DNA from 4 places in the Halioxenophilus sp. WMMB6 genome. Region 3 is predicted to be linked to each of the others. Evidence: predicted binding sites of a transcription regulator. Region 3 holds the regulator's gene; each other region holds the start of a gene.
What was found. The regulator sigma-54, encoded in region 3, starts transcription at its own class of promoters, with help from an activator protein. The targets are predictions, from matches to a motif close to GTTGGCACGNNNNTNGNNT.
Positions count from the first base shown of each region.

Region 1: SBL51_RS18565 (nucleobase:cation symporter-2 family protein) is a predicted target of sigma-54. The motif match lies at 963-981, and genes of this name have one in related genera.
Region 2: SBL51_RS22205 (putative urea ABC transporter substrate-binding protein) is a predicted target of sigma-54. The motif match lies at 652-670, and genes of this name have one in related genera.
Region 4: fliD (flagellar filament capping protein FliD) is a predicted target of sigma-54. The motif match lies at 932-950, and genes of this name have one in related genera.

Region 1 covers NZ_JAWMQR010000009.1:45,789-47,994, forward strand. Annotated here, with positions in the region: gene SBL51_RS18565 (nucleobase:cation symporter-2 family protein) at 1-828, opposite strand, end outside.
Region 2 covers NZ_JAWMQR010000013.1:119,755-121,960, reverse strand. Annotated here, with positions in the region: gene SBL51_RS22210 (prepilin-type N-terminal cleavage/methylation domain-containing protein) at 1-367, opposite strand, end outside; guanidine-I (ykkC/yxkD leader) riboswitch at 716-864, shown strand; gene SBL51_RS22205 (putative urea ABC transporter substrate-binding protein) at 938-1,981, shown strand; gene SBL51_RS22200 (ABC transporter permease) at 2,095-2,206, shown strand, end outside.
Region 3 covers NZ_JAWMQR010000003.1:424,396-426,601, forward strand. Annotated here, with positions in the region: gene lptB (LPS export ABC transporter ATP-binding protein) at 1-6, shown strand, start outside; gene SBL51_RS10865 (RNA polymerase factor sigma-54) at 331-1,887, shown strand; gene hpf (ribosome hibernation-promoting factor, HPF/YfiA family) at 2,017-2,206, shown strand, end outside.
Region 4 covers NZ_JAWMQR010000005.1:207,380-209,585, forward strand. Annotated here, with positions in the region: gene SBL51_RS14165 (flagellin) at 1-306, shown strand, start outside; gene SBL51_RS14170 (flagellar protein FlaG) at 392-766, shown strand; gene fliD (flagellar filament capping protein FliD) at 1,034-2,206, shown strand, end outside.

The DNA of each region.
Region 1 (2,206 bases), on a different contig from region 3:
TAGGCCGCAAAAATGGCTGACTGCGGTCAAATCGCCGGAGGTTTCAATGGAGGTTAACAGGTAGATAAATGCCACCGGCAGAAAGAGTTGCCAGTCGAAGTCGAAGCCGTATTTAAAGGGGATGGGTAGGGAAACCAGTGGCAGGCCGGGGATGGTGTGGGGCTCAAAAATACCCAAGCCATAGCCAACCAGGGAACCGGCCAGCATACCAATCAGAATCGCCGACAGGCGCAGCCAGGGGTTGCGCATCGCATTCAGTACAATGATCAGTAAGAAAACTGAGATGCCCACCAGTAGGTAGGCGGGCGCACCAAAATTGGCGGCGCCAAAACCGCCCGCCATATCGGTCATGCCCACCTTAATCAACGAGATACCGATGGTGGTAATGACTACTCCAGTCACAACGGGGTTGATCACTCGCCCCAGTTTACTGATGAACTGGCTGACGAAGATTTCGATAAACGCACCGGCAAAACAGATGCCCACCAGCATGGCTATGATCTCTTCGCTGCTGCCACCGCGTTGTTTCACTATCGAGCCGGCGGTAATCAGTGCGCCCATAAAGGCGAAGCTGGTGCCTTGGACTGCAATCACACCGGAGCCAAGGGGGCCAATGCGCTTCACCTGGACGAAAGTGGATACCCCGGAGACCAGCAATGCCATGCTGAGCAGGTAAGGTATTTCTGTTTCTAAGCCGAGGACACTGCCAATTACCAGGGTGGGGGTAATGATGCCGACAAAGCTGGCCAGGATGTGTTGCACGGCAGCGGTAAGTGCTAATTGTGGTTTGGGTTTGTCGTTAAGACCGTAAAGAAGGTTGGCTTGCATGTCGGTTGCATCTAAGAAAATCAGCGTCAATAGAAACAAAATTTCTCATTAAAAGATAGGTGTAACTAATGGCGCAGGAAAACTGTGTTTGCACTTTAATGTTGCGCAATCACAAATGGTTGCACTCTATCGTTAAGCGGATTCCTTGCCAAAATGCCGTGCTCCGTAAAAACGACCATCAATATTCCAAATAATTATTCGGCTTATCGTGTTGTGTTGCCGCTGGGCGGCCATGAGTTGTTTGGCGATAAAGGGTAGGTTTGCCGCTCGTCTCGCCCCAAGCCCGCCTTGCTAACAGTTGTGCTGCCGCCACTAATCTGCAGGCAGCGATTATTCTACAGGCAGCGATTATATGGTTCGATGCAATCACTAATAGTGCAGGGGTTGTGGGCTGTGGTCCGGATTTGGGCATCTTGCTTTGAGTTTGCCCCTTTCCGCCAGTGGGTTGGATTGATACTGGTGGCCAGGCAGACTGTGGGCGATAAGCTTTTGCGTTGCTACTGAGAAGAGTGAGTTCGTTATGAACGGATTTTTTGCCTCGGCTGCGCTGGTGGTTCAATAAAAATTTGGTGATTAGCACAAATTCCAGAGGTTGGCATACTCTGTGCTGTACTGAAATTGCCCGTGAGTCCGTTCTCATCGGGTATTCTCTCATGAAGCTTGCTCTTAAGGGGCTGTGCACTGGCCCCGTTTTTTCTCGACCTCTCTTGTTGAATCGGGCTTAACGCTTTTTATGTAAGAACAGCGGCCGTGCAATTGATTGTTGGCTAACAATGCTGGCGGATCAACTCCCACCTCTAGGCTTATGCTCTCCTCTGCGATTAATTGTTATTGAATTCCCGGCACATTCGTTATTGCTGTTTTAAACAGTTGGCTTAATGCGCTCGACATTACAACCTGTGAATTTGCTGAATGATCAGGCTTGCCAGGTAACTGTTTAAACCCCTTGCATTGGATGACTGCGATACTGGTTTCAGGGCGCTTTCATTGGATATGGCTTACACTAAGTTACGAGGGTTGCTGGTTGGGTGATCAGTTGCAGAGTTTTCTATTGTGAATTGATTTGTGGGCGCTAACCATTCGCCAGGTCTGTGTCTCGACACCGCTTGGTAACGACCGGAGGGGCGCCGAATTTGGGCACGGTGGAACCATTGTGATGCGTTACGGCGTGACCTCGCAATCCGTTGGCAACAAATCAATCTGAGCCGCTTATAACCTGCAGACGGTGTTCAAATAGGTGGTGTTATCGTCAGTTACTATGGCTACAGCGGTTTGGGTATAACAGCTTGTCATATCATTCGGGAAAGATCGGTAATGAACGCTGTTAGGCATGGAACCTGCAAACACTCTATGGCTGACGTGAAAGTGTCTAGAGGCT
Region 2 (2,206 bases), on a different contig from region 3:
GTGAACGGCTTTGGCCATCCTTGCCGGCACTGAAGAGGTCGTAGTCGGTATTGATGGGCACCAGGTTCTTATCTTTGCGCAGGTCGCCCTTGCCTTTGGCGAGGGCGATATTGGTGTACTGATAGGGGTTACCCCATGGATCGAACAGCCCAATCTTGGCCTCTTCGAGAGAGGCCGGAAAGCTGCCATGCACCACATAATAACGTTCCAACAGCTGGGAGATGGTGGTGATATCGGCAATCGCCAGTGCCAGGTCAACCCGCTCGCGATAGCGCTGATAGGAGTTGGTCGCCAGCGCCGCCAACACAGCGCCAATGGCCAAAGCCAGTAACAGCTCCAGCAGCGTAAATCCCTTACTGGTGCGCACGCGTACTATAGACCCCTCCCGGATAGCCGCTGCAATGAGCTCGGCCCATGCTATCTCCCTGTCCCTTATTGTTTTCTAATCGCCTAATGGTAAACGCTTGAGTATCTTTTAATTCTAGACGCAATAGGTAGATTTTGACGACTGCGAACAAGGTGGCAGTGACAAATCTAACAGCTGGCACCAGAAAAAGACGAAAAAGGTGAAATAGCGCACAAATGGTGCATAATCTGACCATCCAGGGGCGGCAAATCCGCCAAACATCGCCGATTTACTCGCTTTTACCTGTTGGCACATTACCTGCTGGTTGAAAGTTAACCGTACTCTTGGTTAGACGGCCTACAATTCGACAAAATGGAGCGCTAGGGTTCCGGCTGTAACAGGGCAATGCCCCTTTACCAGCGACTGGTCCGAGAGCGCTCGACCTCTCAACAGCCCGGTTTGGCTTTGCACCAACCTGGCTTTTGAAGGTTACACGGCGGGATAAAAGCCCGGGAGACTAATTGGCACTGCTGCCAAGAGTACTCCTGCGTTCCGACAGCCTGTGTTACCGACAAAAAATGAGAGGACCTCATGAAAAAACATCTACTGCTACTTGTTTGTCTTACCGCTATCTCCAGCCACTCTTTTGCCCGCGACAGCTTTAAAATCTGCTGGTCGATCTACGTCGGCTGGATGCCCTGGGCCTATGGTGCCGAACAGGGCATCGTCAAAAAATGGGCCGACAAATACGATATCGATATCGACGTGGTGCAGATCAACGACTACGTCGAGTCGATCAACCAATACACCGCCGGTGAATTCGACGCCTGCACCATGACCAACATGGATGCCCTCACCATTCCCGCCGCCGGCGGCGTTGACTCCACCGCGCTGATCGTCGGCGACTTCTCCAACGGCAACGACGGTGTAGTGCTCAAAGGCAAGGACTCCCTGGCCGCCATCAAGGGCCAGAACGTCAACCTGGTAGAGCTGAGCGTCTCTCACTACCTGCTGGCCCGCGGCCTGGAATCGGTGGGCATGTCTGAGCGCGACGTCACCGTGGTCAACACCTCCGACGCCGACATGGTCGCCATCTACGGCACCAAGGATGTCACTTCGGTGGTCACCTGGAACCCGCTGCTGTCGGAAATCACCGCCATGCCCGACAGCCACGAAGTGTTCAACTCCTCACAGATTCCCGGTGAAATCATCGACCTGTTGGTGATTAACACCGAAACCCTCAAGGCCAACCCGAAACTGGCTAAAGCCCTGGTCGGCGCCTGGTACGAAATTATGGCCACCATGAGTGGTAGTGATGACGCCGCCACCGCCGCCAAAACCTACATGGCCGACGCCTCCGGTACCGACCTCGCCGGTTACGACGCCCAGCTGGCCAGCACCCAAATGTTCTACACCCCGGCCGCGGCGCTGGAGCTGACCAACAGCGACAAGCTCACCAGCACCATGCAGAAGGTGGCGGAGTTCTCCTTCGAACACGGTATTCTGGGCGACGGCGCACCAGACGCCAGCTTTATCGGTGTCGAGACCCCAGCCGGTGTCTACGGCGACAAGGGCAACATCAAGTTCCGTTTCGACCCGACCTACATGCAGATGGCCGCCGACGGCAAGCTCTAGTCCCGGTCACGCCAGCGGCAGAGGGAGTTGCCGCTAACTTCGCGACAGTCATTCCAGCATGGGCGGGCTCAGGATGAGCCACCCAGGGCTCCCCGACACCATTGGGAGATGCCATGAAACGCTTGATCAACCTGAAACCGACACCACCCCTGAAACTGGGCCTGGCACTGCTGCCATTTGTGCTCTTGGCGATCCTCTACGCGGTCGGCTCCAACGCCCGCCTGG
Region 3 (2,206 bases):
TTATAAAGCCCACCCTCTTTACCTCAACCACTTTTTGCGCGACTATAAGCCCCATCGACCCCAAAGCCACCCAAACACAGGGTTGCAAGCAAACGGGGCAGGCGCAAAGCAACTCCTCTCAAGCGCGCGCGGCAGCAGTAAATAGCCGCTAGACATCGCCGATCAGCCACAAATCTCCCACTCCTGCCTGATAAAACTTCCAGCGAATGAATTCTAGGCATAAAAATTGCTTAAATATATTGCACAGCTGACCTATTCAATACTACACTGCCGATAGCAGATTGAAGCTACCCCCGGTTTCCGTCTTCGTTATTGGATACACCGTCGTATATGAAGCAGTCTCTACAACTAAAGCTCGGTCAACAGTTAACGATGACCCCTCAGTTGCAACAGGCCATCCGCCTGCTGCAACTCTCAACTTTGGACCTACAGCAAGAGATTCAAGAGGCGCTGGAGTCCAACCCCATGTTGGAGGTGAGCGAGTCTGAAGACTCGGGTGACGACAGCTCATCCAGCTCCGACGCTGATCTCAAGCTAGAGAGCAGCGCCACCGAAACCATCAGCGAATCCAACAAAGAAGAGGCTGACTGGCAGGAGAACATTCCCGAAGATCTCCCCGTCGATACCCATTGGGACGACATCTACCAAGGCAGTGGTAGCGGCAATGTCGGCCCCGAGCGCGACGACAGCTACTTCGACAGCCAGATAGACAACACCGAAACCCTGCAAGAACACCTGCTTTGGCAACTTAACCTCACCCCCATGTCAGACCGCGATCGCATGATTGCGATGGCCATCATCGATGCCGTTGAGCCCAGCGGCCTGCTCTCCACCCCCATTGAAGATATCTACCGCGGCTTGGCGCGGGTGGTGGATGGCACCCCAGAAGAGGCGGACGATAGCGAATGGGAAGCGCCTAATGAGGTGGATGCCGCCACAGACGAAGACGATCACGACCGGCTCGACATCGACGAAGTGTTCGCCGTCCAGCACCGTCTGCAACTGTTCGACCCCATTGGCGCCTGCAGCGAGAGCCTCTCGCAGTGCCTGATGGTACAACTGAATCAATTCGCCAAAGATACGCCATGCCTCGACGCCGCTAAAATGATCGTCAGCGAACACCTGCTACAGCTCGGCAACCGCGACTACAAACAGATCATGCGCCGCTGCCGCATCAAAGAGAACGAGCTAAAACAGGCGATTTTATTGATCCAACAGCTGACTCCACACCCGGGTGAGCTGATTGGCAGCAGCGAAACCAGCTACATCGTACCGGATGTGTTTGTCAGTAAAAAAAGCGGACGCTGGCTGGTGGAACTAAACCCAGACATCGCACCTAAAATCCGTATTAACAGTAATTACGCCAACTTGGTTAAACGCGCAGACAGCAGTGAAGACAACACCTTCCTGCGCGACAACCTGCAGGAGGCTCGCTGGTTTTTGAAGAGCCTGCAAAGCCGCAACGAAACTCTGCTCAAGGTCGCCAGCTGTATTGTCGACAAACAACAGGGCTTTCTTGATTTTGGCCCAGAGGCCATGAAACCATTGGTATTGCACGATATCGCCGAAGATGTAGGCATGCACGAATCCACTATTTCACGCGTCACCACCCAAAAATACATGCACACCCCGCAGGGTATTTTTGAACTGAAATACTTCTTCTCCAGCCATGTCAGCACCGATAACGGCGGGGAGTGCTCCTCCACCGCTATCCGCGCCATCATCAAAAAACTCGTCGCCGCCGAAGACCCGCAAAAACCCCTGAGCGACAGCAAAATCACCAGCCTTCTGTCAGACCAGGGTATCCAGGTTGCCCGTCGTACCATTGCGAAATATCGCGAGTCGCTCGGCATCGCGGCCTCTAACGAGCGTAAGCGATTGGTGTAACGACATAGGATTTATCGGTTTCTGCTGCGCTGTTTAGTCTCTTGTGAATAGCGCAGTAACGGCGGCTCAGGCCGCCTCAAGCAACCGGTTCGGTACCTCACCGAACCCTATCGACAAAGAGGAACTGCAATGCAAATTACAATCAGCGGGCATCATGTCGAATTGACCGACTCCCTCAAGGACTACGTAGAAAATAAACTGTCACGATTGGATAAACACCACGGGCAGATAACCAGTACGAATGTCATTCTCTCGGTTGAAAAAATGCGACAAAAAGCGGAAGCTTCGATCCACGTTAGCGGCAAAGACTTTTTTGCTG
Region 4 (2,206 bases), on a different contig from region 3:
GAAAGTATCGATGTTACCACCGCAGATGGTGCGCAGGATGCCATCGCCATTGTCGACGGTGCGATTGCCAATATCGACTCGCAACGTGCCCAACTGGGTGCGGTACAAAACCGCTTTGAAAACACCATTGCCAACCTGCAGAACATCTCTGAGAACGTCTCCGCTGCCCGTAGCCGAATTAAGGATACTGACTTCGCGGCTGAAACTGCAGAGTTGACCAAACAGCAAATTCTGCAACAAGCTGGTGTCTCAGTGTTAGCGCAAGCGAATCAGCTGCCACAAACAGTCTTGAGTCTGCTGGGCTAATATAAGCGTTAGTGAATTAAGGCATCGGCACAGGGACGTGTGGTTCTATGGATCGTGCCTTCATTCACTGAGTGGAGGGTGAGTCATGGATATAAACAACGCAGTAAATATTCGCCCGACAGCTGTCACCGCTAATCCCGCGTCCGCAGCACATGATGTAAAGGGAGCCCAAATCGCACAAGTCACAGCAACCCAGGCCGTAGCTAAGCCTGCGGTTGCTGAGCAAAGGGATCTGGAGCCTAAGGAGATTGAAACCGTGGTGGCGAATTTGAATGAATTCGCGCAATCCATTCGTCGAGATCTATCCTTTAGCCTACAGAACGAAACCGGGCAGGTGATTGTTGAAGTGACGGATTCGGAAACAGGCGAATTAATTCGCAAAATTCCGTCGGAAGAGGCTTTGCGTTTGTCTGAGAGAATTGCAGAAGTACGCAGTTTGATGACTTCCGTTGAAGCTTAATAAGTAACCTGGTGGAAAGCGGACTTAAGGATGCCTATCTTTATAGGCATCCTTTTTCGCGTTTCCAACGCAGACTGGGTTATCACCCAGGTGCGTAAGCAATGTTGCGGTGGTAGAGCCGGTAAGATCGGTTTACCGCGCTTACACCTGGGTATAACCCCACTGATTGGCCTGAAAGTTGCGTTTTTACACTTTTGAGCAAATTGGCCGATACCATAACTAAGGCGGCCAAACATTACCGGCAATTTATTGCCTATGAGGTGAAAAATGTCTATTACCTTTAACGGGATTGGATCTGGCCTGGATATCGATTCCATTGTCCAGGCGATAGTCGATGCCGAAAGGGCGCCAGCAGAAAGTAGACTAAACCGATTGGAGTCATCCACTACCGAAGAGCTCTCCGCTGTGGGGCAGCTCAACTCGGCGCTAAGCACATTTCTTGATGCTGTTGAAGCGTTGGGGGATGAAGAGCTCTATCAAGGCCGCAGCGTCAGTATTGGCGATCGGGATCTTCTTGGCGCCACCGCCTCTGAAACTGCTCAAACCGGTAACTATCAGGTACAAATCGAGCAGGTTGCCACGGCCCACAAAATTGCCAGCCAGGGCATTGCCAATAGCCAGGACCCCTTGGGTACAGGCACCATCACTATTCACCTGGGAGCCGGCTCATTTAGTCTCAATATCGATTCCGAAAATAACTCCCTGGTCGACATCCGCGATGCGATCAATGAGTCCGAGAATAATCTCGGAGTCAAAGCCTCGATTATTAACGACGATACCGGTGCCCGGCTGGTGTTAACCAGTACCCTGACGGGTTTTGATAATGTGGTAGCGGTAACCGTGCTGGATGACGATGGCAACAGTCGCGACAGCAGCGGTTTATCGCAACTGGTGTATGACCCCAATGATGTCGGTGGCGTGGGTGACGGTGGTGTAACCAATAATGGCAAAGAGCTGGCTGCCGCCTCCGACGCCATCGTCTATGTCGACGGTTTACAGGTAACCAGCGCCAGTAACACCATCGACAGCGCCATTGAAGGGGTGAGTTTAAACCTGTTGGCAGCGCAGGATAGTACCGATTTTACTAATGGCAATACCATTAACCTCTCTGTCTCCAATGACACGGGTGCCGTTAAAGATTCAATCAACAACTTTATTGATGTCTATAACAACTTTATGGGCATTATCGATCAGCTGACGGTGGTTGTGGTTAACGATGGCTCCACCGGCAATGTGACCGGTGCATTAACCGGCGATGCCACGGTTCGTAGCCTGGTATCCACCATTCGGGATCGACTGCAGATTGGCGTTAGCGATAATCCGGAAGGGCTGCAATATCTGGTCAACCTCGGTATTACCACCGATGAAGATGGATTATTGACGCTGGATGAAGACAAACTCACTACCGCTATGCAGGATAACTTCAACAGCATTAGCAAT